DNA from 4 places in the Streptomyces sp. NPDC007025 genome. Region 2 is predicted to be linked to each of the others. Evidence: riboswitches for the same ligand, from Rfam matches in the RefSeq annotation. Region 2 holds a riboswitch; each other region holds the start of a gene.

Region 1 (7,461 bases), on a different contig from region 2:
AACCCCCTCGCCGACCCCTTCGTCCTGGGCGTCTCTTCCGGGGCGTCGACCGGCGCCGTCGTCGTGATCGTCCTCGGCGCGGGCGGTGGTGCCCTGTCGGTCTCCGGCGGCGCGTTCGTGGGTGCGGTCGGTTCCTTCGCGCTGGTGCTGCTGCTCAGCCACACGCTCGGCGGGACGACGGACCGGGTGGTGCTGTCCGGGGTGGCGGCGATGCAGCTGTTCTCCGCGCTGACCTCGTTCGTGGTGACGACGGCGGCCGACGCGGAGACCACCCGGGGCGTGCTGTTCTGGCTGCTCGGGTCGCTCAGCGGGGCCGACTGGACCGAGGTGGGGCTGTGCCTGGCGGTCCTGGCGCTCGCACTGCTGGTGTGCCTGGGGTACACGAGGACCCTGGACGCCTTCGCCTTCGGCCAGGACGCCGCGGCAACGCTCGGGGTCTCGGTCGCCCGGACCCGGCTGGTGCTGTTGTGCGTCACCGCGATGCTGACCGCCGCGCTGGTCAGCTCGGCGGGCGCGATCGGCTTCGTCGGCCTCGTACTGCCGCACGCCGCCCGCGCCGTCGTCGGCCCGGGGCACGCCCGGCTGCTGCCTGTCACCACGCTCGCCGGGGCGGTGTTCCTCGTCTGGGCCGACACCCTGGCCCGTACCGTCCTGGATCCCCAGGAGGTGCCGGTGGGCGTGGTCACGTCACTGGTCGGCGTTCCGGCGTTCGTCCTGGTCCTGTACCGCACGAGGAGGATGCGATGACGGGCCGTGCCCAGCGGCGGGACGGCGGTGCCCGGCCGCCCGCCGTACCGGATCGCGCCGCGGAGACCACCGGGTCGCCCGCCGGGCGGCCCACCCTCGCCGCCGACCGCGTGAGCCGCACCCTCGACGGACGGCTGATCCTCGACGGTGCCAGCCTCACCCCCCGGCCCGGCTCCGTGACCGGACTGCTGGGCCCCAACGGCTCGGGGAAATCGACGCTGCTGCGGCTGCTGTCCGGCGTCCTCACCCCCGCCTCCGGCGTCATCACCCTCGACGGGCGCCCGCTCGGCGACTGGGGCCGCCGCGCCGTGGCCCGGCGCGTGGCCGTCGTCGAGCAGCACGCCGACACCCTCGTCGAGTTGACGGTCGTGGACGTCGTCCGCCTCGGCCGCGTCCCACACCGCCGCGCCTGGACCCCCACGACCACGGCGGACGAGAACGCCGTACGCACCGCCCTGGAACGCACCGGCCTCACCGACCGCGCGGACCAGCCCTGGCACACCCTTTCCGGCGGCGAACGCCAACGCGTACAGATCGCCCGCGCACTCGCACAGGAACCCCGCGAACTGCTGCTCGACGAACCGACCAACCACCTCGACATCCAGCACCAGCTCGACCTGCTGAACCTCGTCGCCGACCTGCCCGTCACCAGCGTCGTCGCCCTGCACGACCTCAACCTGGCCGCCATGTACTGCGACCAGGTCGTCGTGCTCAAGCAGGGCCGGGTGGTCGCCGTCGGCACCCCGGGCGAAACCCTGACCGAGTCCTTGATCGCCGACGTCTACGGCGTGCGCGCCGCAGTCACCCGCCCCGGCCCAGGCCACCGGCCGCACATCCGCTTCCTGGACATTGTGGCCAAGAACTGACGGTGGCCCGGGCCGAGCACCGCGCGCACGGCGAAGCTGGTGCGAGCAACTGGTTCGCCCCGTCCACCAGCCAGGCGCGATGCGGCGTAAGAGGGAACCAGCGGACATCGACGGCGCATTGAACTGGGCTGCGCCCCGCTCAAGGGGGGCCGCTGCAACTCGCGGACCCGATCGGTCCGGACCCCGTCGCCTCGATCGCCGAGTCGCTCTGCGACGAGTTCAAGGAACCCCTCTACCCCCTCCCCCGACGGCAGGCATCGTCGTCTTCCTCGGCCCGCGCCACCCCGCCCGCGGACTCGTCCCGCTGCCGCTCTGTGCGAGGCGGTCGGTGCCGCTCAGGAAGCCGTACGACGGCGGGACGGGGTGAAGGTGTACAGGTCGAGGATCTCCGGCCGGGGTGCCACGCCGGGGCCGCCCGCCCGGACCCAGGCAGCGATGTCCTCCGTCGCGTCCGAGTCGTTCACCAGGCCGAACCACACCGGTCGCGCTCCGGCCGCACGCCCGGCGAACGAGGGCTGCACGACGACCACGTTGGCCTGGTCGCACACATCGAGGCAGGCGGAGATGCGTACGGGCACCTCGGCGCGCAGGCGTGCGGTCTGGCCCGCGTGATCGACGCCGGCCACCTTTCGCTGTGCCGCAGCAGCAGTCCCGGCACACGACGACCCGGCACGGCACACCACCGACCTGTCGTGCCGTGACCTCGGCGCCGTACGCCTCACCGTCCGTCGTCTCGGACACGCCGAAACCACCCCTCTCTTCCGGGGAGATCCGCCCCGGGCTCCGTCGAGGAGGCGACGACGTGAGTCTCCTGGCTCTCGGGGCACAGCTCGTCCCGGCCTTCCCGCCCTCCGCTGGGCAGTGGCCTGCTCGGGATCCGCTCACCGATCACAGTGGCGGGACCGCGCCGGATTCGCACCGGCTTCCTCGGACCGTCGTCGCCCTGTCGCCGCCATCATCCCATCGACCGGCCCCCGCTCCCAGGTGCGCGGCCCTGGATCACTCGGGCTCGTGCTCGTGCGGGCTCGTCGCCGGCTGCTCGGCCGGGCGTTCCCGGCCACCGTCATGGCCGGACACCACCACGAGGGCGACGCCCACCACGACGGCCGCGGCGACCACCCGGCCGGTGGCCCGCACCACCCAGCCCGGCAGTGAAGAGCCTGCGCGCCGCGTCGGCGTATTCAACCGCTCCGCCCGCCGGGCGGGCCTCAGCAGGCGCAGCAACAGCAGTAGCGCGACCGGGAGTTGCAGCAGCCAAAGGACGGTACGCGGCCACTCGCCGTACCAGACATTGGTGCCGTACAGCAGGGTGTGCCACACACTCAGCACGTACACGACGATGACGAAGCGGTGCAGTCGGCGCCAGGTGTTGGCACCGATACGGTGCCGGGCGTAGAACAACAGGCCCAGGGGGATGGCCAGATACAGAGCCCCCTGCCCCAGCGGAATGGCGATCCGGCCGGTGCCGGAGTCGTACCAGCCGGGCACGAACGTGTCGGCGAAGCCCGCCCACAACCGATCGGCCCACGCCAACTGTGCCTCGTAGCGAACGAGTTCGGCCGCGAACATCAGCGCGTGCGCTGACATCAGGGCCATCGTGGTCAGGCTCGTGGTGCGGTGCCAGCGTTCCAGCACGTGCCGGGACACCGGCAGCCGCCCGGAGCGCGGCCCCGACAGCAGCAGACCGAGCATGACCGTGCCCCAGGCCCACAGCAGGCCCGACCAGCCGAACGCCTGGCTGAGCAGGTACATCCAGTACGTTCCGGCATCGTCCATGAACGGCATGACCGCGACCGTCGCCGAATCCCCCGACTCCATACGGGCGTACAGGAACGCGAAGACCGCCGCCGTGACCAGGACGGCGGCGACCGCGTCGGGGAACGCGGCGCGCAGGTCGGCGCGCAGAACGACGCGCTCGGGAGGACGCTTGTCACGGGCGGGCGGCGGGGCCGTCGTGCCGTCGTCCTCCGGGGTCGTCTCTGGCAGCATCTGGGCCTTCCGAGCGTCTACGGCGTGACAAGCGAGGTCACCCTCCATCCGCGCACAGGCGCCCCGCAGGTGACCTTCCTCCCCAAGGAGCCACGAACACCCACGTCCTGTGGTTGAACACACCAGAAGTTGGGTCCAGCGGGGCGACAGCCGGTTCCGTGATGCCCTCCGTCCGACAAACGACGGACGGCGTCGATCCTGCTGCGCTGCAGGCATGCGGAGGCTGCGTTCCGCTCGGTAGCCGGTGCGCCAGTCGCCACTGGTCCCGTGCCACGGTCGTACCCGTAGACCGCCCTCGCGTCGGCCGCTGCCGGCCCTCGGCCCGTTCCGCACCCGGCGCAACGTATCCCCGAGCACCATCGCCTCGTCAGCGTGCAGCCCGCAACGCACTTGTCACGCGCAGCGGCACAGCTACGTGACCGCTTCCCCACTGCCGCACAGCCCACGTGTGAAAGCCCTCGGCCTCCCGCCTCCGGGCCCGCGACCTACCGGACACCCCGGAAGCGCTGAGACCAAACCGCCCCGTTCGCTGAGGAGGCACCCACTCCCAGTCCCGTCAAGAGGTGACGGCTCTGCACGCCGCGCCGGTCCACCCGGCCGGACCCGCCGTCAGCCAACCGGCGCGTCAGCCGCTGCTGATCGCGGGCTTCCGGCAAAAGGCCGACAAGAACGGCGACGTCCAGCTCACCGCACCGGGAGGACGCCACCACGTCGACTACATGCCCAACGGGCCGGCCCACGCCCTGCGGACGGTCCGTTGTCGGGCAGGCGACGGCCCGGGCCCAGGGCAGATGCCGTGCTCGGGCCCTTGACCGATGCCGGCCGGCGGCGTCGGGAGAACGAGTGGAAGATCGAATTCACCTCGCCCGACCATCTGGCAACCGTCATGCGACACCACACCCGGCCCTTCACCCGATGCGGAGTACGAGCCCTGGCGCATCTCCGGGCGGCCGCACCCTGGGGCACGGTGACGACTGGTACGGCGCCTTCACCACCCACGCTCCGACCCGCTTCGGCACCGCCGTGGCCGCACGCTGCCGTTCCGGGGAGGTTGTGGCCGCCTTCATGCGGGACAGCCGCCGCAGCCGCCGCACGCCGACCAGGCAACTTCCCGCACCCGTCCCCGGGCCGTTCCACCACATCCATGTCCATAACGCGCGCTGCTTCTCCGTATCGGGCCGGGAAGAGTACGGAGATACGGCGGCCGCGCCCAGGACCGATCTTGGTCAGACCAGGCTCACCCCAGGAAGCTCAACCGCACCTTCCGGTCCGGATTGTCCACATTCGTGTCCACCAGACACACCGACTGCCAGGTGCCCAGGGCCAGCTGACCCGCGACGACGGGCAGGGTGGCGTGCGGGGGGACGAGGGCGGGCAGCACGTGGTCGCGGCCGTGGCCGGGGGTGCCGTGGCGGTGGCGCCAGCGGTCGTCGGCGGGGAGGAGGTCGCGGAGGGCGGCCAGCAGGTCGTCGTCGCTGCCCGCTCCGGTCTCCAGCAGTGCCACACCCGCGGTGGCGTGCGGCGTGAAGACATTCAGCAGTCCGTCGCGGCCCTCGGCGACGTCCCGCAGGTAGGAGCCGCACTGCTGCGTCAGATCCTGGACCACCTCCTGCGAGCCGGTCCGGACGTCGATCTCACGGGTCGTGAAGCGCTCAGCCATGAGTCGATCCTCTCAAAGCGGACCACCCTCGCGTGCCGACGGCACGCTTCCGGTCGAAGGGGCGGCCCCGCGCACGTGCGGGAAGGTTTCGGGGGGCCGGATGGTTCGCAGGGGCATGAATGACGTGGCGGTCGTGGTCGTCGGGGCCGGGCAGGCGGGGCTCTCCAGCGCCTATCACCTGCGGCGGACCGGGTTCGAGCCCGGTGCGGACTTCGTGGTGCTGGACCACGCGCCCGCGCCGGGCGGGGCGTGGCAGTTCCGGTGGCCGACGCTGACGTACGGCCGCGTCCACGGCATGCACGCGCTGCCCGGCATGGAGCTGACCGGTGCCGACCCCGGGCGGCCGTCCTCGCAGGTGATCGGCGAGTACTTCGCCGCCTACGAGCGGGCCTTCGCGCTGCGGGTGCGGCGCCCGGTGGATGTCCGCGAGGTGCGGAACGCGGGATGGGGCGGACGGCTGCTGGTACGGACCTCGCAGGGCGACTGGACGGCACGGGCCGTGATCAACGCCACCGGCACCTGGGACCGCCCCTTCTGGCCCCGGGTGCCGGGGCAGGAGCTGTTCGGGGGCCGCCAGTTGCACACGGCGCAGTATCCGGGCCCGCGGTCGGACGCCTTCGTGGACCGCCGGGTGGTGGTCGTGGGCGGCGGGACCTCCGCGGTGCAGCATCTGCTGGAGATCGCCGAGGTCGCGCGGGAGACGCTGTGGGTGACGCGGCGGCCGCCCCGCTTCCGCTCCGATTCCTTCGATGAGGAGGCGGGCCGGGCCGCCGTGGCGCTGGTCGAGGAGCGGGTACGGGAGGGCCTGCCGCCGCGCAGCGTGGTGTCGGTGACGGGGCTGCCGATGACCGAGCAGGTGCGCCGCGCACGCGAGAGCGGCGTGCTGGAGCGGCACCCGATGTTCGCCCGGCTGACCGAGGACGGGGTCGCGTGGGCGGACGGCAGCCGGGCGCCCGCGGACACGGTCCTGTGGGCCACCGGCTTCCGCCCGGTCATCGATCATCTCGCTCCACTGCGCCTGCGCGAGCCCGGTGGCGGCATCCGGCTGGAGGGGACGCGGGTCTCCCGGGACCGACGGGTCCACCTGGTCGGCTACGGTCCGTCCGCCAGTACGATCGGCGCCAACCGGGCCGGCCGGTCGGCAGTGCGGGACATCCGGTCGCTGCTGGCGGAGCCGGGCCGGGCGGCTCCGGCTGTCAGCCCCGCCGCGGTGTGAGAGGCCCTGTGGCGCCGTTCGCCGCGGTGCTCCGGCCTCGCCCCCGCAGGCCGGCGCCGCGTGCCGACGCGGTCCGCGAGGGGCGGACGGGACCGGTGCGCGCCGGGAGTCAGCCGCGCGGGAGGGTGGGGGCGCCTACGACCAGGTTCGGGCTGGAGCACGATGCGCTGGTGCGTGTGGCCGACTGGGGCCTCGCCGGTCTCCTCGGTGAGCAGGTCGGCGGGCGCCCGGCCCATGCGGCGGGCGGGTTGCCGCCACGGAAGCGAGGGCGAGGGCCGCCGCGGCGGCGAACTCGATGTCGTCGTACCCCACCAGCGCGATCTCCCCGGCACGGAGACGCCGGCGGCGTACAGGGCCTGCAGCACTCCGAGTGTCATCAGGTCGTCGGCGCAGAAGACGGCCGGGAGGGGCGGCGACATGCCCAGCAGCCGGGCTCCGGCGTCCCCGCCGGTCGCCACGTCCCTCCGGTTGCCCTCGATGTGCCGCAGCCGCGCGCCGGATCCGCGCAGGGCCCGGGTGGCGCCGGTGTGGCGGTCGCGGCACTGGCCCAGCTGCATGGGCCGCCGACGTGGGCGAGGTCGCGGTGGCCGCTCCCCAGCAGATGGCGCACGGCCAGTCCGGCGCTCCGGACGCCGTCGACGGAGACCGAGCAGCCCTCGGCGCTGGGCGCCACGCGGTCGACGGAGACGTAGAGGATGCCGCGCCGCTGGAAGGCGGTCAGGGTTCCCTCCCGTCCTGCCGGTGAGGGTGATCAGGACGCCGCGGACCCGCTGCTCGGCGAAGAGGGCGAGGCACTCGGCCTCCTCGGCTGGGCTCTGGGCGCTGTTGCAGAGCATGACGCCCAGACCGGCGGCGTGGGCGGCGCGCTCCGCGCCCGCCGCGACGTCGACGAAGAACGGGTTGGCCATGTCGAGGGCCTGCAGGGTGATGATGCGGCTGCGTCCCGCACGCAGATGGCGGGCGGCCTCGCTCCGTACGCAGCC
Region 2 (7,461 bases):
GCAGGCGCATCCTCCACAGTGTTGACGCGATCGGAGGCGGGAAACCAGCCGGGCGGGCCGGGAGGGTGACACCCGGCCGGGGGAACCGGGAGGGAAGCGGCAGCGCACGCCGGGGTGTTGGCCGGCGGGCGGTCGCGTCGCGTTGGCTCCGCGGGGCCCGCTGACTACGGTGTGACCTGGCCCACACAACAGGCGTCAGGGGGCGACACTTGAATGCCCGCCCCAGTTCACCTTCCGTTCACTCGCCGTCTTTACGTTCACGACGTCAATGCCCCTCGAACTGATTGTGCCTGGTGAATGGAACACATCACGCTTCTCATCGGGATCGTGATCGTCACGGCCTTGGTGTTCGACTTCACGAACGGCTTCCACGACACGGCCAACGCCATGGCCACGACCATCTCCACCGGGGCACTGGCCCCGCGGGCGGCGGTCGCCATGTCGGCGGTCCTCAACCTCCTCGGCGCCTTCCTGTCCATCGAGGTGGCCAAGACCATTTCCTCGGGAATCATCGACGAAGGTTCCGGCATCCGGCCCGAAGTGATCTTCGCGGGGCTGGTGGGCGCGATCATCTGGAACCTGCTGACCTGGCTCGCGGGGCTGCCCTCCAGCTCCTCGCACGCCCTGATGGGCGGACTGATCGGCGCGACGCTCGCCGCAGTCGGCACCGGCGCGGTCAACGGTGACGTCGTCGTCATGAAGGTCCTCATCCCGGCGCTGGCCGCGCCCGTGGTGGCGGGCCTGGCCTCCCTGTGCGCCACCCGGCTGACCTACCGGGTCGCCCGGCACGCGGACGAGGAGCGGACCGCCAAGGGCTACCGCGCCGGGCAGATCACCTCGGCCGCACTGGTCTCCCTCGCCCACGGCACGAACGACGCGCAGAAGACCATGGGCGTCATCACCCTGGCGCTGGTCACCGGCGGCGCGCTGGCGCCCGGCTCCGACCCGCCGGTGTGGGTCATCGCCTCGGCGGGGCTCGCCATCGCGCTGGGCACCTACCTGGGCGGCTGGCGCATCATCCGCACCATGGGCAAGGGCATCACCGACATCCAGCCGCCGCAGGGCTTCGCCGCCCAGACCAGCGCGGCGGCCACCATCCTGGCCTCCTCGCACATCGGCTTCTCCCTCTCCACCACCCACGTGTGCTCGGGCGCCGTGATGGGCTCCGGCCTCGGCCGCAAGGGCGGCGTGGTGCGGTGGGGAACCGCCGGCCGGATGGTCGTCGGCTGGGCACTGACCCTCCCCGCCGCCGGCGGGATCGCGGCGGGCGCCGCGCTCCTGGCCGAGCAGGGCGACTGGGGCGTGACGACGGTCGCCGTCCTCACTCTCGCACTCTGCGGCGCCATCTGGGTCCGCTCGCGGCGCGCGCCGGTGGACCACACCAACGTCAACGGCGACTCCCCCACCACCGTGGAGCCCACCGGGATCCCCGGCCCGGCCGTCGAACCGGCCGCGGAGCCCGCACCCGTGTCCGTACCCGCCGGCGTGGTCACCACCGCCGTCCGTGCCGTCGCCCCGCCCCCGCCGCCCGCGGGAGTGGCGGTCGGCTCCGCCGAGGAGGCAGCGGCCTCCGAGACCCCGCAACCGACCGGCCGCCCCGCGTCGGCGAGCAGCCTCAGCTAGGCAGAAGGGACGACCGCATGCACATCGACTGGGCCGCGCTCGGCCAGGTCTTCGGCGTCAGCCTGGTGGCGACGGTGGGACTCGTCGGCATCTTCACCCTCGGCATCGTCGCCGGCTCGCCGCGCACCGCCGGCGCCGCTCCCTCGGCACTGGCCCGCACCGGCGCCTACGCCTGTTACGGGCTGTGCCTGGCGGCGGTGGCGTACGGGATCTATCTGATCGCGGGCTGAGCCCGCACCCGTCCGGCCACGGCCCCGGCAGGGCAGCCGCGGCCGGGCGGGCGACGTCGGTGAGGGGGCACGGGAGCATCCCGTGCCCCCTCACCGACGTTACTGCTCGCAGCCCCGTCGCAGGTCAAGGGCGAGTTGACGGGGCCGGACCGGCGTGGTGGACTTCCCGTGCCAAACGGCGGCATGGAGAGGAAGCCGGTGTGAATCCGGCGCGGTCCCGCCACTGTCACCGGGGAGCGCCACCCCCCGACGAAGCCACGGCCCGCACGGGCTGGAAGGCCGGGGGCGGCGTGGATCCGGGAGCCAGGAGACTCTCGCCGCCGGTCGAGTCGAGCCAGGGCGAGGACCCTGAGTGAGGACGCCGAGATGCGTGGCTGTGCCGCCATATCCGCCGCCGACGTGCCCGCCGCCGCGGGGAACACCGTCGCGGGAACCGCTGCCGTGGGTGAGTGCGCCGGACCCGTCCGCTGATGGGCTCCGCTGACGTCCGGGTGCGCGGGATCCTGCTGGGGTTCGCCGCCGACGCGCTGCTGGGCGACCCGCGGCGCGGCCACCCGGTGGCCGTCTTCGGCCGGGCCGCCGGAGCGCTGGAGCGCCGCCTGTGGCGCGACCACCGTGGTGCGGGCGCGCTGCACACGCTCCTCGCCGCGGGCGGCGCCGTCGCCGCGGCCGGTGCCGCGCGCCGTGCCGCCCGCGGCGGGCCGGCTGCACCGCTCCCCGAACTCGTCCTGACGGCGGCCGCGACCTGGGCCGTTCTCGGCGGGACGTCGCTGACCAGGGAGGCGCGAGCCGTGTGCGGCGCGCTGGAGGCCGGGGACCTGGAACTGGCCCGCGAGCGGCTGCCCGCGCTGTGCGGGCGCGACCCGCAGCGGCTGGAGGCACCGGAAGCGGCCCGTGCGGTGGTCGAGTCGGTCGCGGAGAACACCTCGGACGCCGTGGTGGGGGCTCTGGTCTGGGGCGCGTTGGCCGGTGTCCCCGGTCTGGTGGGCTTCCGCGCCGTCAACACGCTGGACGCGATGGTCGGTCACCGCTCCCCGCGGCACCGCCGCTTCGGCTGGGCCGCTGCGCGGCTGGACGACGTGGCGGGCGGCCCGGGGGCGCGGCTGACCGCCGTGCTGGCCGCGCTCGCCGGACCCGATCCGCGCGGTGCCCTGCGCTCCTGGCGGGCCGACGCGCACCGCCACCCCAGCCCCAACGCGGGCCCGGTGGAGGCGTCGTTCGCGGGCGCCCTCGGGGTGCGGCTGGGCGGCACGCTCGCCTACGGCGGCCGGGTCGAGCACCGGCCCGTCCTCAATGCTTCCGGTCGCGCCGTGCGCACCGCCGACATCGAGCGGGCCGTGCGGCTGTCGCGCCGGGTGGGGCAACTGGCCCTGGTGACGAGCTGTCTGACGGGAGCGGCGGTGCGCCGCCTGCGGCGGACCCGCGCGGCGGGAGGAGCACGGTGAGCGGGCGCGGAACGGGCGGGCTGCTGGTCGCGGGGACGACCTCCGACGCGGGCAAGAGCGTGGTGACGGCGGGCATCTGCCGCTGGCTGGCCCGCAAGGGGATACGCGTCGCGCCGTTCAAGGCGCAGAACATGTCGCTCAACTCCTTTGTCACCTCCGACGGGGCGGAGATCGGCCGCGCCCAGGCGATGCAGGCGGCCGCGGCGCGGGTGGAGCCGAGCGCGCTGATGAACCCGGTGCTGCTGAAGCCGGGCGGCGACCGCACCAGCCAGGTCGTCCTGCTGGGCAAGGCGGTCGGCGAGATGTCGGCGCGGGGCTACTTCGGGCGGCACCCGGGCGGCGGGGAGCCCGCCGGGGGCGGGGCGGACGGCGAGGGGGCGCCGCCCGCGGGGCGCGCGGAACTGCTGGAGACGGTCGCGGGCTGTCTGGAGGAGCTGCGGCGCACCCACGACGCGGTCGTCTGCGAGGGCGCGGGCAGCCCGGCCGAGATCAACCTGCGGCGCAGCGACATCGTCAACATGGGGCTGGCCCGGGCCTGCCGGCTGCCGGTGCTGGTGGTCGGCGACATCGACCGGGGCGGGGTGTTCGCCTCGCTCTTCGGTACGACGGCGCTGCTGGCACCGGAGGACCAGGCGCTGCTCGCGGGCTATCTGGTCAACAAGTTCCGCGGCGACGGCTCGCTGCTGGAGCCCGGCCTGGAGATGCTTCGGAAGCTGACCGGGCGCCCCACGCTCGGTGTGCTGCCCTACCGGCACGGGCTGGGCATCGACGAGGAGGACGGGCTGCGGGTGTCGCTGCGCGGGACCGTGCGCGAGTCCGCCGTCGCGGGCCCGTACGGCGCGGACGTGCTGCGGGTGGCGGTGCTGCCGGTGCCGCTGATGTCCAACTTCACGGATGTGGACGCGCTGGCGGCCGAGCCCGGGGTGGTGGTGCGGTTCAGCGACCGCCCCGAGGAGCTGGCCGACGCGGACCTGGTGGTGGTGCCGGGCACCCGCGGGACGGTCAGGGCCCTGGAGTGGGTACGGGAGCGGGGGCTGGCGGCGGCGCTGGCGCGGCGCGCGGCCGAGGGGCGGCCCGTGCTGGGGATCTGCGGCGGCTACCAGCTGCTGGGCGAGCGCATCGAGGACGATGTCGAGTCGCGGGCCGGCGAGGTCGAGGGGCTCGGACTGCTTCCGGTACGGGTGCGGTTCGCGCTCGACAAGACGCTGGCCCGTCCGCACGGGCTGGCGCTGGGCGAGCCGGTGGAAGGGTACGAGATCCACCACGGGGTGGCCGAGGTGCTGGGCGGCGAGCCGTTTCTGCTCGCCGCTGACGACGCTGGGGGGATTCCCGCGGACGGCTGCCGGGTCGGCACCGTGTGGGGCACCCACTGGCACGGCTCGCTGGAGTCGGACGGTTTCCGCCGCGCCTTCCTGCGGCGGGTCGCCGCCGACGCGGGCCGCGCGTTCGAACCGGTGCCGGACACCCGGTTCGCGGCGCTGCGCGAGGAGCAGCTCGACCGGCTCGGCGACCTGATCGAGGAGCACGCGGACACGGACGCGCTGCTGCGGCTCATCGAACACGGTGTGCCGGAGGGGCTGCCGTTCGTACCGCCGGGGGCGCCGTGAGAAGCCCGGGTCCGGGCGGCACGGCGCGGCGCGCGGCACAGCAGGCGCGGCACCGGCACGGCGCGGCGCGGCCGACGCGCCGGACACGACCGGCGGCAGGACCAGCGGGACCCCCGGGACCAGTTCGACTCGGCCCGGCCGGCCCGGCCAACCCGACCAGCACAGCACGAACGCCACTCGAAGGAGTGATCAGCGCATGAGCGCCCGGTATCCGTTCACCGCGGTCGTCGGCATGGCCGACCTGCGGCTGGCCCTGCTGCTCAACGCCGTCAGCCCGGCGGTGGGCGGTGTGCTGGTGCGCGGTGAGAAGGGCACCGCCAAGAGCACCGCTGTCCGGGCCCTGGCGGACCTGCTGCCGGAGGTGCCCGTGGTGGCGGGCTGCCGGTTCAGCTGCGATCCCGCGGCGCCCGACCCGGAGTGCCCGGACGGGCCGCACGAGACGGCCGCCGCGCAGGCCCGCGCGGCGCGCATGGTCGAGTTGCCCGTCGGCGCCTCGGAGGACCGGCTGGTGGGCGCGCTGGACATCGAGCGCGCGCTCGCGGAGGGCGTGAAGGCGTTCGAGCCGGGGCTGCTGGCGGACGCGCATCGCGGCATCCTGTACGTGGACGAGGTCAACCTGCTCCACGACCACCTGATCGACGTCCTGCTGGACGCCGCCGCCATGGGCGCCTCCTACGTGGAGCGCGAGGGCGTCTCCGTCCGGCACGCCTCGCGGTTCCTGCTGGTCGGCACCATGAACCCGGAAGAGGGCGAGCTGCGCCCCCAGTTGCTCGACAGGTTCGGGCTGACGGTCGAGGTGGCGGCCTCCCGGGATCCGGAGGAGCGGGTGGAGGTGGTGCGGCGGCGGCTCGCCCACGACGACGACCCGGCTGGCTTCGCGGCGCGCTGGGCGGACGACGAGCGGGAGTTGCGCGAGCGCGTCGCGGCGGCCCGGGCGCTGCTGCCCGCCGTGGAACTCGACGACGTGGCGCTGCGGCAGATCGCCGCCGTCTGCGCCGCGTTCGAGGTGGACGGCATGCGGGCGGACATCGTGATGGCGCGCACGGCGGTGGCGCTCGCCGCCTGGGCGGGCCGGACGCGGGTCGAGTCCGCGGATGTCCGGCAGGCGGCGCTGCTGGCGCTGCCGCACCGGCGCAGGCGCAACCCGTTCGACGCCCCGGGCCTCGACGAGGACAAGCTGGACCGCACGCTGGAGGAGAACAGCGAGCCCGACGGCGGTCCCGGGCCGGACGGTCCGGAAGAACCCGGCGGACCGGACGGCCCCGAGGACGGTGGTCCCGACGGCGGCGGGCCGGACGGCGGCGGCGGTGGCGCGGCGCCGCCGCGGGAGGAGTCGCGGAACGCCGCGGGCGGCGAGCCGTCCGTCCCCGAGCAGCCGCAGCCGGACCCCGCCGAGCGGACCACCGAGCAGTCCGGCCCGCAGCCCTCCCCCGGGGCCTCGGCGCAGGCACCCGACTCCGGGCAGGGCGTACCCGACCCCGACGCGCCCGCGGCGCCCCAGGGCACCGCGGCGTCCGGCGAGCCGTTCGCGGCGCGCACCCTGACCGTCCCGGGGCTCGGCGAGGGCGCGGCGGGCCGGCGTTCGCGGGCCCGGACCTCGCACGGCCGCACCACGGGGTCGCGCCGCCCGCAGGGAACGCTCGGCAAGCTGCATCTGGCCGCCACCGTGCAGGCGGCAGCCCCGCACCAGCACGTCCGCGGCCGCCGCGGCAGCGGACTCGTACTGCGCCGGGACGATCTGCGGGAGGCCGTGCGGGAGGGCCGCGAGGGCAATCTGGTGCTGTTCGTGGTGGACGCCTCCGGCTCGATGGCGGCCCGGCAGCGGATGGGCGCGGTCAAGGGCGCGGTGCTGTCGCTGCTGCTGGACGCCTACCAGCGGCGGGACAAGGTGGGTCTGGTGACGTTCCGGCGCGGTGCGGCCGAGGTGGCGCTGCCGCCCACCTCATCGGTGGACGCGGCGGCGGCGCGGCTGGAGTCGCTGCCGACCGGTGGGCGCACCCCGCTGGCTGCCGGGCTGCTGCGGGCGCGGGAGGTGCTGCGGGTCGAGCGGCTGCGGGACCCGGCGCGGCGGCCGCTGCTGGTCACCGTCACGGACGGCCGCGCGACGGGCGGCCCGGAGCCGCTGGTGCGGGCCCGGCAGGCGGCGCGGCTGCTGGCGGCGGACGGCACCGCCTCGGTGGTCGTGGACTGCGAGGCGGGGCACGTGCGGCTGGGGCTGGCCCGCGAGCTGGCCGCCGAACTGGGCGGCGAGGCGGTCACGTTGGAGGAGCTGCGGGCGGACGCGGTGACGGACCTGGTCCGGCACTCGACGGACGCACGCGGCGCACGGCAGGCAGGCAAGCACACAGGGAGGGCCGCATAGTGCCGAAGGGACAGCCGGAGGTCGTGCCCCAGGACGGTCTCACCACCCGCCAGCGGCGCAACAGGCCGCTGGTGGCGGTTCACACCGGCGTCGGCAAGGGCAAGTCGACGGCCGCCTTCGGGCTGGCGCTGCGCGCCTGGAACCAGGGGTGGCCGATCGGGGTGTTCCAGTTCGTCAAGTCCGCGAAGTGGCGG
Region 3 (7,461 bases), on a different contig from region 2:
GCGGTGCCGCCCGTGCCGGAGGGGTTCCGTGGGCTCGGCTGCGGTGTCCGGTGCGGCCGGTGAGCGCCCGGAGGCGCCGTCGGGGCGCTCGGGACGCTCACCCTGCGGATCTCCTCCGGTGGGCTCGGCCCCGGCGGCCAGTTCGTCGAGCCGCGCGGTCAGAAAGTGCACGACCTGTGTCCGGTTCGCATGGGCCCGCTCGTGGTCGAGAAGCCGCCGCACGTCCTCGCCGGACAGCGGCCGGATGCGGTGCTCGACTGCGCCCGCGGGAAGCTGGTCGAAGTCCGGCAGGGGCAGGGGCTTGTCCTGGGAAGCTGACATGGGTTGCGCTACCTCCGGGCGGGGAACGGTTCCTCCTCCGAGTCTCCCGACAGATCCGGCGTCCCGCAGCACGGGGCGGGCTCCGCGCGCTCCCGGGGCCGGGGCACGCGCCGTGCCCGGCTGCCGAGGGCCTCGGGCCGGGACGGCGGCGCAGCCGCCGGCCACGCCCGGCTCACGTGACCGGACTCAGACCGCGGCCGGAGCCCCGCGTGCGCGCCCCCGCCGGGTGCCGTGCTTCCGCTGGGCGACGTGGCGCTCCAGCATGCCGTCGGCTGCGGAGAGGGCCTCGGTGAGGGACCGGGTGTCCGTGGTGACGCAGAGGGTGTACGCCAGGTCCTCCACCGCTTCGCGGGTCGCCGGAGTGGGAGCGGTCTCGTGCTGTGCACGGGCGTCGGCGTAGCGGGCGAGGAGGGTTCGGAGCGTCTTCTCTGCTGGGTGCAGCACAGGGAGTTCCTTTCCGGGTACGGGCGGGCCGGGCCCGGCACCTCATCCGGAGTCCGCATATACGGAGTCCGCGGTGGCCGGACGCATGCGCCATGGCCGTTGCCGTGCCGCTTCGGCCGGCGTTCGACGGCCCCGGGTACCCGGAGTCCCATCCGCCACACCAGCAGTTCTGCGCTGCGGTGGCGACGCCTGGTGCGGGGCGTCCGCGGCACGAACGCAACAGGCACTCGGCTCCGCACCGGCCTCGCCGCGCGGGACCGAGCGCAGCGGCGGGAGGAGTCGGGGCGCCGTCGGCCCTGCCGTTCGCGTTGCCGAAAGAGGACGCCCCTTCCCCTCGCCCGTCCCGCACCTGGCTTGCTCAGTACCGCGGGAGGAGTTCGGCGGCGACCGCCGTGATCGTCTCGACGGCCTGTGCGAGAACGGGGTTTCCCCGGGCACCGAGTCGGGTGACAGCCATGATGCGGCGCGCCGGGGCCGGTTCCCCGCGCAATTGGATCCGGGCGACGGGCGAGTCCTCGCGCAGTCGCGCCAGGCGCGGCACCAGGATCACGCCGAACCCGTGCCCGACCAACGCCGTTCCGGTGTCCCACTCGTCCGCGTAGTGGGCGATGTCGGGTGTGAAGCCCGCACTCATGCAGGCCGCGAGCACGAGCTGGTGGTAGGTCGTACCCGGGCTGCCCACGATCCACTGCTCCCTGGCGGCATCGGCCAGCGTTACCCTCCGGCGCTGCGTCAGGGGGTGGTCATGGGGGACGACCAGGTCCAGCGGATCCTCCAGCAGCGGCCGCTGGTCGAAGCGCTGGTCCGTCATCGGCGGCGAGTCCGCCGTGACGACGAGCAAGGCCAGATCGGCCTCTTCCGCGAGCAACAGGTCGAAGCAGCGATCCGGCTCTGCCTCGACGATGCGCACCCTCATGTGCGGGTGGGCATCGCGCAGTCCGGCGGCGGCGGGCGGCAGCAGACTGCTGGCGGCGGTGGAGAAGCCGCACAGCGTGACCGGGCCGGTGGGCTCGGTACCGACAGCGGCCAGTTCGGCGCGGGCGAGTTCCCACTGTTCCTGAAGGCGCTCCGCGTGGCGCAGCAGGACGCGGGCGGTGTTCGTCAGGCGGATGCCGCGGCCCTGCTGCACCACGAGTTCCTCGCCCACCGCGGCGGCGAGCTGACGCAGTTGGTAGGAGACCGCTGAGGGCGTGTAATGCAGGGCCCGGGCGGCGGCGGTCACCGTGCCGTGCTCGGCGACCATCTGCAGGATCCGGAGCCGGGAGTCAATCATGCAAAGAGTTTGCATGATTGACTTCGAATTCGTTTGATTCCCCTTGTGTTTCCCGGCCTGCACACTGGCTTGCGTGACTGATCAGCGTCTTTCCCCGGGCAGGAGCGCCCGCTCGGATCCGGCCCCCGTCTCCCCGCCCGCCGCACGGTCCATCCGAGGGCGGCGGCTGCCGGAGGGCCGGGATGACCGGCGGACGGTGCGGACCACCGGACTCCTTGTGCTGGTGCTGACCGCAGGCGCCTATCTGCCCGGCCCGCTCTACCCGGACTACCAGCGCCTCTTCGGCTATGACGACCTGGTCATGACGCTGCTCTTCGCGACGTTCGCGCTGGTGAGTGGACCGACGCTGCTGCTGTGCGGCCCGGCCGCCGATGTCGTGGGCCCCCGGCCGGTGCTGCGGTCGAGCGTGCTGCTGGCCGCCGTCGGCTCCGGATGCTTCCTCCTCGCCCTCGGCCCCGCCTGGCTCTTCGCCGGACGCGTGAGCCAGGCGCTGGCGCTGGGAGCCGCGACCGGCGCCGCCCAGGCCCTCATCACCCGGCACCGACACCCCACGGCCCGTATCGGCGGACCCCTGCTGGCCGGACTGGCCTTCGCGGCAGGCACCGCCGCGGGCCCGGCCCTCTCGGGGGTACTCGCCCAGTACGCGCCGGCCCCCCTGGTCACCCCCTACTTGCTGCACCTGGCGCTGCTGGCCTGGGTCTGGCACCTGATGCGCCGGAACATTCCCGAGCCCGGGCCGGGGGCCTCCGGGGCCCGCCGACGGTGGCGCCCGGCCCGCCCGCATCTGCCCTCCGCCCTCCGGCCGTTGTTCGTCGTCGCCGGGCTGACCGGGTTCCTCGCCTGGGCCGTCGTCGGCATCTACCTCGCGCTCCTTCCGGCGCTGCTCGCGCGTACCTCGCGCGGAGCGGGCCCGGCCCTGGCGGGGGGCGTGGTGGCGGCAGTCCTGGTGTGCTCGGTGCTGACGCAGTGCGCCGGGATCCGCCGCTCGGCACGCTCGGCCCGGGCCCTCGGTCTCGCGGCACTGACCGCAAGCCTGGTGCTCCTCGCCGCCAGCGGTGCCGCATCGCTCCACGCGACACTCGTCTCCGCCCTGCTCGCCGGCTCCGGACACGGGCTGGCCGTCAGCGGGGCCGCCCGCGCGGTGGACGCGCGGACACCTCCCGGACACCGCGCCGGGATCGCGGCCGCGCTGTACCTCCTCTTCTACACGGGGTCCGGAACCCCGGCCGTCGCCGTCGGACTGATGTCCGCGCACATGCCGCTCACCGCGGCGGTGACCGTGCTGAGCTGGGCCGGTGCCGCCCTCGGTGCGGTCGTTCTGTGCTCCACCTGCCGCCTGCCCGTCCCGGTGCGGCGAGACGGGCGGGCGACGCACTCCGCCGCGCACGTCCCTCGCCGGGTCTTCCTAAGCAGCCGTCCGGCGCGTGGGACGGGGACGTCTGCACCGGTCCGGCTGCGCGGCCGCCGCCCACGCCCGTCGCCGCGTTCCTCCGTCGGCCCGGCGGACGTTCGTCCCCCGGGCCGACGGCCGGTCCCTCCTGGCCCGCATCGGCCGACAGCGCAGGAACACCCCTCCGGGACGTGGCGGAACCGCTGAACCGCATGAGGGCGACGCGGGCAGGGCCACCGGCGGAGTCGGGGAGGACACGCTCACCTCCGGAGTGCGGCGCCCGGGACCGGGCGCGGATGGGCCGGGGACTCGCGGGGCGCACTACCCAGGCGGGGGGCTCTGCGCCTAGGCTGGCGGGGCAGCTGGTTCGTCCCGTCCGCCAGGCGGGATGTCGTAAGAGGGAACCCGGTGGAAGTCCGGGACTGCCCCGCAGCGGTGAGTGGGAACGACCGCCGTCACACGCACTGGACCCGACGGTCCGGGAAGCGACGGCCAGTAGGAGCCCCGCCGGGAGACCGGCAGGCGCGCCCGCGAGTCCGAAGACCTGCCCGTTGCCCGCACGCGCCCATGTGTGTGCGGACATTCCGGTGACCTCGAGGGCGGGTCGGCGCACATATCCGGTGGACGGAAGCAGGCCGCGCTTCCGCCTTTTCACCGGTGTTCCGTCACCTTCGCTCCTCGTGCCCGCCGGGATCCCGACGAGACATCTCGCGAAGGAGATCTCCGTGACAGCGAAGTCCGCAGCCGCGGCAGCAGGGGCCACCGTCCACGGCTACCCCCGCCAGGGCCCGAACCGGGAGCTGAAGAAGGCCGTCGAGGGCTACTGGAAGGGCCGCGTCACCGCCGAAGCCCTCCGGCAGACCGCCAAGGACCTGCGCGCCGCCAGCTGGCGACAGCTCGCCGAGACCGGCATCCACGAGGTGCCCACCGGCGACTTCTCCTACTACGACCACATGCTGGATACCGGCGTCATGGTCGGCGCCATCCCCGAACGCCACCGGGAGGCCGTGGCGGCCGACACCCTGGCGGGCTACTTCGCGATGGCCCGCGGCACCCAGGACGTGGCGCCGCTGGAGATGACCAAGTGGTTCGACACCAACTACCACTACCTGGTCCCCGAACTCGGTCCGGACACCGTTTTCGCGGCCGACGCCACCAAGCAGGTCACCGAGCTGAAGGAAGCCCTGGCGCTGGGGCTGGCGGGCCGGCCCGTGCTGGTCGGTCCGGTCACCTACCTCCTGCTGGCCAAGCCCGCCCCGGGGGTCGCCGCGGACTTCGAGCCGCTGAGCCTGCTGGAGCGACTCCTGCCGGTCTACGCCGAACTCCTCGCCGATCTGCGTGCCGCGGGCGCCGCATGGATCCAACTGGACGAGCCCGCACTGGTCCAGGACCGCACCCCGCAGGAGCTGGCCGCCGCGGAGCGGGCCTACCGCGAGCTGGGCGGGCTCACCGACCGGCCGAAGCTGCTGGTCGCCTCCTATTTCGACCGGCTCGGGGACGCCCTGCCGATGCTGGCCAAAGCACCGGTCGACGGCCTCGCGGTGGACTTCACCGAGGCGGCCGCGGCCAACCTCGACGCGCTGGCCGCAGCCGGCGGCCTGCCCGGCAAACGCCTGGTGGCCGGCGTCGTCAACGGCCGCAACATCTGGATCAACGACCTGGAGAAATCCCTGACCATCCTGGGCACCCTCCTCGGGCTCGCCGGCCGGGTGGACGTGTCGGCCTCCTGCTCACTGCTGCACGTACCGCTGGACGTGAAGGCCGAACGCGACATCGACCCCGAGGTGCTGCGCTGGCTCAGCTTCGCCCGGCAGAAGACAGCCGAGATCGCCACCCTCGCCAAGGGCCTGGCACACGGCACCGACGCCATCGGCGCCGAACTGGCCGCCAACCGTGCCGACCTGGCCTCCCGCACCGACTCCGCGCTCACCCACGACCCGGCGGTGCGGGCCCGGGCCGCCGCCGTCACCGAGGCCGAGACCCGCCGCTCCCCCTCCTACGCCGAGCGCACCACAGCCCAGCGCGCACACCTGGGCCTGCCGCTGCTGCCCACCACCACCATCGGCTCCTTCCCCCAGACGACCGAACTGCGTACCGCCCGCGCCGACCTGCGCGCCGGGCGCATCGGCCCCGACGCCTACGAGGAGCGGATCAAGACCGAGATCCGCGATGTCCTGGCCTTCCAGGAGAAGGCCGGCATCGACGTGCTGGTGCACGGCGAACCGGAACGCAACGACATGGTGCAGTACTTCGCCGAGCAGCTCACCGGCTACCTGGCCACTCAGCACGGCTGGGTGCAGTCCTACGGCACCCGCTATGTCCGCCCCCCGATCCTGGCCGGCGACCTCTCCCGCCCCGAGCCGATGACGGTGCGCTGGACCCGGTACGCCCAGTCGCTGACCGAACGTCCCGTCAAGGGCATGCTGACCGGCCCGGTCACCATGCTCGCCTGGTCCTTCGTCCGCGACGACCAGCCCCTCGGGGACACGGCACGCCAGGTCGCCCTCGCGCTGCGTGACGAAGTGGGCGACCTGGAGGCGGCCGGCACCTCGGTCATCCAGGTCGACGAACCCGCACTGCGCGAGACCCTTCCGCTGCGCGCCGCCGACCGCGATTCCTACCTGGCCTGGGCGACCGAGGCGTTCCGTCTCACCACCGCCGGGGTACGGCCCGACACCCAGATCCACACGCACATGTGCTACGCCGAGTTCGGCGACATCGTGCAGGCGATCGACGATCTGGACGCCGACGTCATCAGCCTGGAGGCCGCCCGCTCCCACATGCAGGTCGCCCACGAACTGGCCGGACACGGCTACCCCCGCGAAGCCGGCCCCGGCGTCTACGACATCCACTCCCCCCGGGTGCCCGGTGCCGATGAGGCCACGGCCCTGCTCCGGAAGGGCCTCGAAGCCATCCCGCCCGAACGGCTGTGGGTCAACCCCGACTGCGGCCTCAAGACCCGCGGCTGGCCGGAGACCAGGGCCTCCCTGGAGAACCTGGTCACCGCCGCACGAACCATCCGTGCCGAGCTGCCGGACAGCACGTCCTGATCCCGTTCAGCGGGCCGGAGCGGCCAGGTTGCGCCGCCGCTCCGGCCCGCGGGCCCGCACTGTCCCGGCGCGCCGCGAGGAGGGGCAGGATGGTCCCGTGGCCGCCGCGAAGAGCGGCGCCGCAGGGCACCAGCGCGCACCACCGACGAGGAGTTCTCCCATGACCGCCGACCAGCGCCCCGTCCTCCGCACCGTCCGCCGGGCTCTCACGAGCGGGCCGGCGCTCCTCTACCTCGCGCTGTGCGTGGGCCTGATCGGGTGGGCCGTCGCGGTCACGGCGTGGGACGAGAGCGGCGAGTCCATGGCCGGGGTGATCCCCACGTTCGCGACCCTGCCGCTCAGCCTGGTCGTCCTGGCGCTCCCGCTGCCCGACGGACCGTGGGGGTTCGTCCCCCTCCTGCTGGGGTGCGCCCTGGTGAACGCCGTGCTGATCGGCTGGTGCGTACGCGCTCTGACGGGACGGTCCGGTTCCGGCCCTCGGATCTGACCAGGGCGGGTTCCGGTCCACGGACCCGGCAGCCGGCCGGCCCCGGCCCGGCACCGCCGGGGACCGTCCGCGGCCCGGCGCCGCGGGCGGACACGGGGCCGGTTCGTCCGGGTGTCCGCGGGACAGGGAGCATTGCGTCCGGCAGGAAGAGCCCTCATGCTGTCGCTGACGCACGATCAGATATGCGTGTCGCGGCCCGGAGAGACGGCCGGGCGGCTTACGGAACAGCCCGGAGGGCGGAACCGGATGGCCGAGGAAGCACCAACGCAGCGGCGGGGACGCCGGATCATGATGGGCCCCGAGAAGCGGGACGCGTTTCTGCGCACGCAGCGCACCTGCCGGGTCGGCACGGTGAGCCGGCAGGGCGCGCCGCACGTGGGGGCGCTGTGGTTCTGCTGGGACGGCCGTGCGCTGTGGCTGTACTCGCTCACCCGCAGCCGGAGGTGGGCGCAGCTTCGCCAGGACCCCCGGATCGCAGTGCTGGTGGACGACGGCG
Region 4 (7,461 bases), on a different contig from region 2:
GACCGACGAGAGCGCCTACGACCGGTATGTGGCCCATGTGCGCCGGCACCAGGGCCCGGACGCGGAGGTCCCCAGCAGGAGGGAGTTCGAGCGGCGCCGCACCGACGCCCGCGAGGGCGACCCGCGCGAGGGCTTCCGCTGCTGCTGAGTACCCGCCCGCGGGTGCGGTCGCACCGCGCCGCCGACCGTCCCGGCGGCGCCTTCCTCGGCGGGCCGCGCTGTCGGTGGTGTGGCGGATGATGACGGCATGGACATCACGGTGAGAACGGCCAGGCCCGCGGAATACCCGGAACTCGGCGAGTTGGTCGCCCGGGCCTATCTGAGCGGCGGGCTGCTGGACCTCGGCGAGGCCGACCCGTATCTGGAGACCCTGCGGGACGCTGCGGGCCGCGCCGGCCACGCGGAGCTGCTCGTGGCCGAGGAGGACCAGGGCGAACTGCTGGGCACCGTCACCTTCGTCGGCCGCGGCGGGCCCTTCGCGGAGCGGGCGCGCCAGGACGAGGGCGAGTTCCGGATGCTGGGAGTGCGCGAGTCGGCACGCGGACGCGGGGTCGGGGAGGCGCTGGTGACGGCCTGCTCGGACCGGGCCCGCGCGCTGGGGCTCTCGGGGCTGGTGCTCTCGACCCAGCCGACCATGCATGCCGCCCACCGCCTCTACCGGCGCCTCGGGTTCCGCCGGGACCCCGAGCGGGACTGGAGCCCGGTCCCGGGCGTCACCCTGTGGGCCTACGCGCTGCGCCTGTGAACGCTTCCCCGCCCGGGCCACGCGCCGCGCCCGGCCCGGGTGACCGGTCTCCGTGCCCGCACCCCGCGCCGCGCCGGGGGCGCTGCGGGGGGGCTGGCGCCGGTTCCCGACACGACCCAGGACGGCACAAGATATGGGGTGCCTGCTTAGGCCGAGCACAAGATGTATGGTGTCTCACGGCTGTCGCCCTCGACGCAGGGGAATCCGGTGCGAATCCGGAACTGTCCCGCAACGGTGAGGGGCCGGCGCGAGCCCGCCCGCGAGTCCGAGTACCTGCCGGCGGCAGCCTGATGAACGTCCAGGTCTCGTGGGTTGGACCGGTGGGCGGAGCGCGCCGTGCCCTGAACAGGGTTCCGGGCCCGGGACCGGGCTCGGTGCCCGAGCGGGGCGGCCGGGCGCGCGCCTCTCCCTCCGTGCCGCTGCCCACGGCCAGTGAGCAGCGAGGGAGAGCACCGCGTGACCGTCACCACCGCCCCCACCCTTCCGGCACCCGTCACCCCCGGCTCCGCCACGGGGGGCGAGGCCGGCGAGGACCCTTCGGCCGCCGCGTTGCGCGCGACCCTCGCCGCGCTCACCGCCGACCTCCCGGACGCGGACCCGGCTCCGGTGCTGGCCGCGGCGCTGCGCGGCAGGCAACCGGGCGCGGACGCGGTGGAACTGCGCACCCTGGCCATCGAGTCCGCGGCCGGCCGCATCAGCGAGGACCCCGCGTACTCCCGGCTGGCGGCCCGGCTGCTGACCCTCGCGATCCGGGACGAGGCGGCCGCGGAAGGCGTCGTCTCGTTCTCCGACGCGGTGGCGCTGGGCCACGCGGAGGGGCTGATCGCCGACGGTACGCACGCGTTCGTCCGCCGGCACGCCGACCGGCTGGACGCGCTGGTGCGGGAGGCCGTCGAGGACGGCGCCGACGACCGGTTCGGGTACTTCGGGCTGCGGACGGTCCACTCCCGCTATCTGCTGCGGCATCCGATCACCCGGCGCCCCGTCGAGACGGCGCAGCACTTCCTGCTCCGGGTGGCCTGCGGACTGGCCGCTGACGAGTCGCCGCAGGCCCTCGCGGAGGTGGCCGACTTCTACCGGCTCACCAATTCCCTCGCCTATCTGCCCTCCTCCCCCACGCTCTTCAACTCCGGCACCCGCCACCCGCAGATGTCCTCCTGTTATCTGCTCGACTCCCCCCAGGACGAACTGGACTCGATCTACGAGCGCTACCAGCAGGTCGCGCGGCTGTCCAAGCACGCGGGCGGCATCGGTCTGTCGTACTCCCGGATCCGCTCCCGCGGGGCACTGATCCGGGGCACCAACGGCCACTCGAACGGCATCGTGCCGTTCCTGCGCACGCTGGACGCGTCCGTGGCCGCGGTCAACCAGGGCGGCCGCCGCAAGGGGGCAGCCTGCGTCTACCTGGAGACCTGGCACGCGGACCTGGAGGAGTTCCTGGAGCTGCGGGACAACACCGGCGAGGACGCGCGCCGCACCCACAACCTCAACCTGGCGCACTGGATCCCGGACGAGTTCATGCGCCGCGTCGAGGCGGACGAACAGTGGTCGCTCTTCTCCCCGTCCGAGGCGCCGGAGCTGGTGGACCTGTGGGGCGAGGAGTTCGACGCCGCCTACCGCCGCGCCGAGGCCGAGGGGCGCGCGGTCAAACGGCTGCCCGCGCGGCAGCTGTACGGCGCGATGATGCGCACCCTCGCGCAGACCGGCAACGGCTGGATGACGTTCAAGGACGCCGCGAACCGCACCTCCAACCAGACCGCGGAACCGGGCAACACCGTGCACTCCTCGAACCTGTGCACGGAGATCCTGGAGGTCACCGACGACGGGGAGACCGCCGTCTGCAACCTGGGCTCGGTGAACCTGGCCGCGCACCTGAGCGAGGAGGACGGCGGCCCGCTGCCGGACCGGATGGACTGGAAGCGGCTGGACGCCACGGTCCGCACCGCGGTGCGGTTCCTGGACCGCGTGGTGGACATCAACTTCTATCCGACCGGGCAGGCCGCCGTCTCCAACTCCCGCTGGCGGCCGGTGGGCCTGGGAGTGATGGGCCTGCAGGACGTCTTCTTCCGGCTCGGGCTGCCCTTCGACTCCCCGGAGGCCCGCGAGCTGTCCACCCGGATCGCCGAGCGCATCATGCTGGCCGCCTACGAGACCTCCGCCGAGCTGGCCGAGCGGCACGGACCACTGCCCGCGTGGGAGGCGACCCGCACGGCGCGCGGCGTGCTGCACCCCGACCACTATCCGGCCACGGCCGGGGAGCGGGCCTGGCCGCAGCGGTGGGAGGCGCTGCGGGCACGGATCTCCCGGACCGGGATGCGCAACTCCCTGCTGCTGGCGATCGCTCCGACGGCCACCATCGCGTCCATCGCGGGGGTGTACGAGTGCATCGAGCCGCAGGTCTCCAACCTGTTCAAGCGCGAGACGCTCAGCGGCGAGTTCCTCCAGGTGAACACCTATCTGGTCGCGGAGCTGAAGCGGCTGGGGCTGTGGGACGCGCGCGCCCGGGAGGCGCTGCGCGAGGCCAACGGCTCGGTGCAGGAGCTGGAGTGGGTGCCCGCGCAGGTCCGCGCGCTCTACCGGACGGCCTGGGAGACCCCGCAGCGGGCGCTGATCGACATGGCGGCGGCCCGTACCCCGTATCTGGACCAGAGCCAGTCGCTGAACCTCTTCCTGTCCTCGCCCACCATCGGGAAGCTCAGCTCGATGTACGCCTACGCCTGGAAGCGCGGCATCAAGACCACGTACTACCTGCGGTCGCGCCCCGCGACCCGGATCGCGCAGGCGGCCGGAGCCACCGCTTCGGTGCCCGCCCCCGCCCCCGCCCCCGCCCCCGCGACGGCCGACGAGGCCCTCGCCTGCTCCCTGGAAAACCCCGAGTCCTGCGAGGCATGCCAGTAATGACGACGAGCGACCCGACAGCCGCCAAGAACCTGCTCGACCCGGGTTTCGAACTGACGCTGCGCCCGATGCGCTACCCGCATTTCTACGAGCGCTACCGCGACGCGATCAAGAACACCTGGACCGTGGAGGAGGTCGACCTCCACTCCGACGTCGCCGACCTGGCCAAGCTCACCCCGGGCGAACAGCACATGATCAGCCGGCTGGTGGCGTTCTTCGCCACCGGTGACTCGATCGTGGCCAACAATCTGGTGCTGACGCTCTACAAGCACATCAACTCGCCCGAGGCGCGGCTGTATCTGTCCCGGCAGCTGTTCGAGGAGGCCGTGCACGTCCAGTTCTATCTGACACTGCTGGACACCTATCTGCCCGACCACGACGAGCGCGCGGCGGCCTTCGCCGCGGTGGAGAACATCCCCTCCATCCGGGAGAAGGCGCAGTTCTGCTTCCGCTGGATGGACGCCGTCGAGAACATCGGCGAGCTGGCCTCCCGCGAGGACCGGCGGCGCTTCCTGCTCAATCTGATCTGCTTCGCCGCCTGCATCGAGGGGCTGTTCTTCTACGGCGCGTTCGCCTACGTCTACTGGTTCCGCTCGCGCGGACTGCTGCACGGGCTGGCCACCGGGACCAACTGGGTGTTCCGCGACGAGTCGATGCACATGTCCTTCGCGTTCGACGTGGTGGACACCGTGCGCCAGGAGGAGCCCGAGCTCTTCGACGCGGAGCTGGAGAAGCAGGTGACGGCGATGCTGGAGGAGGCCGTCGAGGCGGAGCTGCAGTTCGCCCGCGACCTGTGCGGGGACGGCCTGCCGGGGATGAACACCGACTCCATGCGCGAGTACCTCCAGGCGGTCGCCGACCAGCGGCTGCGCCGGCTGGGCTTCCCGGAGCGCTACGGGTCCGGCAACCCCTTCACGTTCATGGAGCTGCAGAACGTCCAGGAGCTGACGAACTTCTTCGAACGCCGCCCCTCGGCCTACCAGGTGGCGGTGGAGGGGTCGGTCTCCTTCGACGACGAGTTCTGAGCAACACCCCACAGACCCCGGGCGGGGGCCAGGTGGCCCAGGCTCCCGCCCGGTTTCCGCTGCCGCACCGGCGGCCCGGGCGCTCGGCCCGGGCCGCGCGGCTCAGTCGTTGGGGACCGTCTCGTAGCGGGGCGTGCTGTCGGCCATCTGCCGGAGCACGTCCTTGCGCTCGCGCTTGGAGAGCCGGTCGATGTACAGATACCCGTAGAGGTGGTCGGTCTCGTGCTGCAGGCACCGGGCGAAGTAGCCGGTGCCGCGCACGGCGATCGGCTTGCCCTGCGCGTCCTGGCCCCGCACCACGGCCTGGTCGGGGCGGGCGAGCGGGTGGTAGGCGCCGGGCACCGAGAGGCAGCCCTCGCTGCCGTCGTCCAGCACCCGGCGTTCGGCGGGAAGCTGGTCGAGCACCGGGTTGCAGACGACGCCCACGTGCCGTTCGCCCGCGTCGTCGTGGCAGTCGTAGACGAACACCTTCAGGTCGACGCCGATCTGGTTGGCGGCGATGCCGACTCCCTCGGCGGCGCGCTGGCTGGCGAACATGTCGTCGATCAGCGCGGCGAGCTCGTCGTCGAACTCCGTCACCTCCCGGCACTCCCGGTGCAGCACCGGGTTGCCGACGACGGTGACCGGCCGGGCCGTGCCCCGCTCGGTGTGCGCCTCCTCGCGGGCCGCCGCGTCCGTCACGTCGTCGACGAACTCGCCCTCGGGGGCAGCGGCCGCCCCGGCCGTCGTTTCCTGCTGCTGCGCCATGCCGTCGTACGCCTTCCTGCGACCCGTGAGAGCTGAGCGGCCGGTGATCCGGCTGGGCCCCGTACGGACCCGCCCTACAGGGTACGGGCCCGCCGCCGACGGCTCAGCAGACCTCCTCGAGATCCCGCCACTCGCGGGTGTCCGGGCTGTCGGCGACCCAGCCGTCCAGCAGCCCGTGCACCAGCGCGGCGGGCGCCGCCAGTCCGCACTCGCGCTCGGGCACCCACAGCTCACCGGGTCCACCCTGCGTCATATGGCCCAGCGGACCGGGGTGGCCGGGCGAACTGTGGTCGTGCGGATCCAGATGCACGGTGCCGTCGCCCTCGTCGGCGGGCATGGCGCTCTCCGAGCAGGCCCGGCACAGCAGCCGCACCGAGGAGGACCAGTCCTCGGCCGCGAACCCGGCGTCGGCCGCGAGCCGCTCCAGTGCGTCCCGGTCGCTCTCCGTGGCCGCCTCCAGCAGGACCACCCAGGTGGGCACCGGCGAGGGAGCCCACAGCTCGATCTCGTCGAAGACCGGGTAGGACGGCCCGGCCGCCGTGGTGCGCTCGCCGTGCGGGACGCCGTCGTGCAGCACGACCTCGCCCCAGCGCCGCCCCGAGGAGGGCAGCGGAATGCTCTGGATCTCCATCCGCGCCGGATCGATACGGCGGCCCCACACCACCTCGGCCTCGCCCTCCGGGGAGAGCCGTACGGCGGCACTGCCGAGCTGCATCCCGGTGGGCTCCTCGGCGGCGGCGGCGCCGTGCGAGGGGCCGGCCACGTGCAGCCCGTACGCCTGCCAGGCCCGGCGGGCCAGCGGCCAGTCCTGGAGCGCGGTGGCCGCGATGCCCACGTTCCACCAGTCGGGCGCCCCGGACTCGCGGTCCAGCAGCGCCACGGCGCGCAGCCCCGCCGTGCGGGCCTGCTCCCAGTCGTGCCGGAACTTGTACAGCAGCGCGAGATTGAACCAGGACTCCGAGAGCCACGGCTCCAGGTCGGCGGCACGGGTGAGCAGGGCGCCCGCATCCTCGTAGCGCCCGTCGCCGATAAGCGTGAAAGCCCGGTCCGTCGCCTGCCGCCATGAAGCGGAGGGCCGGTGCCGCACCTTGCCGAAGATCCTCAATGTGCTCCCGCCGATCCCGCCGTTCCGCCTGTCCTCGGGCCCGGCCCGCGCCCGGCCCGCCGTCTGCCGATGGGGTTGTGCACTCGGACGCCGCGCGCCCGTCCTCGCCTCTCGCGGTTCCCCCTTCGCATCCAACCATGCCCGCTCGGGTGCCCGCTCATTACCCGTGCGTCAGACCTCCGCCGCCCTCGCCACGACCCGTGACAGGGCCTCCACCACGCGTGGTTCGTGATCCCGGCCGGCCGCGCGCAGCCGGTGCAGAGCCCGCGCACGGGCCACCGCACCGGCTGTCCCGCTGTCACCGAGGAGGTCGTCGTAGGCGTTGACCGTGCGGAGTACCCGCGCCGTCACCGGCTGCTCCCGGTACGGATCGGCCTGTGCCTCCACCGCGGACGCCACCCGGCGGCGGACGCCCGCCTGCCGCAGCACCGCACCGCCCAGCAGGGCCACCCGGCGCTGGCTGCCCGCATCCAGCACCGCCGTGGCGCCGCCGGGAACCGGATCGGCCAGGGAGAGCTGCCCCACGTCGTGTGTGAGGGCCGCATACTCCAGCGCGGTGAGTTCCCCCCCGGTCAGGCCCAGCTCGCGCCCCACGGCACGGCTGAGGTCCGCCACCCGGCGCGCATGCCCGCGGGGGGTGCAACCCGCCACCTCGGGGGCCCGCGCGAGGGAGGCGAGGGTCGGCCGGTGGGTGGCCCGTGCGGAGGCACGGCGGCGCAGCGCGCACTGGACGACGAGGACGGGGGCGCAGCACAGCGGAAGTGCCGGGAGCCCGGCGGCGGCGACGGCCAGCGCGAAGAGCACGGCGGTCGCGGCGAGGGCGGGCACCGTGGCCAGGTGGGACCGCAACGGATGGCGCTCGGCCCGGCCGTGGTGCCCCGCCGGAGCGGCCCCGGAGCCGTCTGCGCGCACCGCGGCAGCGGCCAGGAGCGCGTCGAGGC

Evidence for each region. A riboswitch is a leader RNA that binds a small molecule or an ion and turns the genes downstream of it on or off. The one in region 2 is predicted to bind cobalamin.
Region 1: it holds a riboswitch for cobalamin, as region 2 does, so the genes downstream of both, ACFYMO_RS22210 ((2Fe-2S) ferredoxin domain-containing protein) here and ACFYMO_RS06635 (cobalamin biosynthesis protein) in region 2, are expected to answer to the same signal.
Region 3: it holds a riboswitch for cobalamin, as region 2 does, so the genes downstream of both, metE (5-methyltetrahydropteroyltriglutamate--homocysteine S-methyltransferase) here and ACFYMO_RS06635 (cobalamin biosynthesis protein) in region 2, are expected to answer to the same signal.
Region 4: it holds a riboswitch for cobalamin, as region 2 does, so the genes downstream of both, ACFYMO_RS16465 (ribonucleoside-diphosphate reductase subunit alpha) here and ACFYMO_RS06635 (cobalamin biosynthesis protein) in region 2, are expected to answer to the same signal.

What each region holds. Positions count from the first base shown of each region.
Region 1 is NZ_JBIAFT010000011.1:144,201-151,661, reverse strand. Features, by position in the region: gene ACFYMO_RS22220 (iron chelate uptake ABC transporter family permease subunit) at 1-747, shown strand, start outside; gene ACFYMO_RS22215 (ABC transporter ATP-binding protein) at 744-1,613, shown strand; partial or broken gene ACFYMO_RS22210 ((2Fe-2S) ferredoxin domain-containing protein) at 1,949-2,291, opposite strand; cobalamin riboswitch at 2,418-2,542, opposite strand; gene ACFYMO_RS22205 (ferric reductase-like transmembrane domain-containing protein) at 2,613-3,602, opposite strand; gene ACFYMO_RS22200 (YjbQ family protein) at 4,840-5,262, opposite strand; gene ACFYMO_RS22195 (NAD(P)-binding domain-containing protein) at 5,378-6,478, shown strand; partial or broken gene ACFYMO_RS22190 (substrate-binding domain-containing protein) at 6,706-7,461, opposite strand, start outside.
Region 2 is NZ_JBIAFT010000003.1:41,600-49,060, forward strand. Features, by position in the region: gene ACFYMO_RS06620 (alpha/beta fold hydrolase) at 1-10, opposite strand, end outside; gene ACFYMO_RS06625 (inorganic phosphate transporter) at 298-1,623, shown strand; gene ACFYMO_RS06630 (hypothetical protein) at 1,641-1,853, shown strand; cobalamin riboswitch at 2,041-2,167, shown strand; gene ACFYMO_RS06635 (cobalamin biosynthesis protein) at 2,324-3,298, shown strand; gene ACFYMO_RS06640 (cobyric acid synthase) at 3,295-4,905, shown strand; gene ACFYMO_RS06645 (putative cobaltochelatase) at 5,102-7,267, shown strand; gene cobO (cob(I)yrinic acid a,c-diamide adenosyltransferase) at 7,267-7,461, shown strand, end outside.
Region 3 is NZ_JBIAFT010000002.1:26,037-33,497, reverse strand. Features, by position in the region: gene ACFYMO_RS03500 (hypothetical protein) at 1-321, opposite strand, end outside; gene ACFYMO_RS03495 (DUF5133 domain-containing protein) at 508-765, opposite strand; gene ACFYMO_RS03490 (LysR family transcriptional regulator) at 1,124-2,038, opposite strand; gene ACFYMO_RS03485 (MFS transporter) at 2,112-3,635, shown strand; cobalamin riboswitch at 3,790-3,981, shown strand; gene metE (5-methyltetrahydropteroyltriglutamate--homocysteine S-methyltransferase) at 4,154-6,478, shown strand; gene ACFYMO_RS03475 (SCO4225 family membrane protein) at 6,639-6,965, shown strand; gene ACFYMO_RS03470 (pyridoxamine 5'-phosphate oxidase family protein) at 7,254-7,461, shown strand, end outside.
Region 4 is NZ_JBIAFT010000007.1:330,595-338,055, reverse strand. Features, by position in the region: gene ACFYMO_RS16475 (YbdD/YjiX family protein) at 1-148, shown strand, start outside; gene ACFYMO_RS16470 (GNAT family N-acetyltransferase) at 248-745, shown strand; cobalamin riboswitch at 906-1,041, shown strand; gene ACFYMO_RS16465 (ribonucleoside-diphosphate reductase subunit alpha) at 1,202-3,643, shown strand; gene ACFYMO_RS16460 (ribonucleotide-diphosphate reductase subunit beta) at 3,643-4,668, shown strand; gene def (peptide deformylase) at 4,771-5,415, opposite strand; gene ACFYMO_RS16450 (tetratricopeptide repeat protein) at 5,519-6,520, opposite strand; gene ACFYMO_RS16445 (hypothetical protein) at 6,692-7,461, opposite strand, start outside.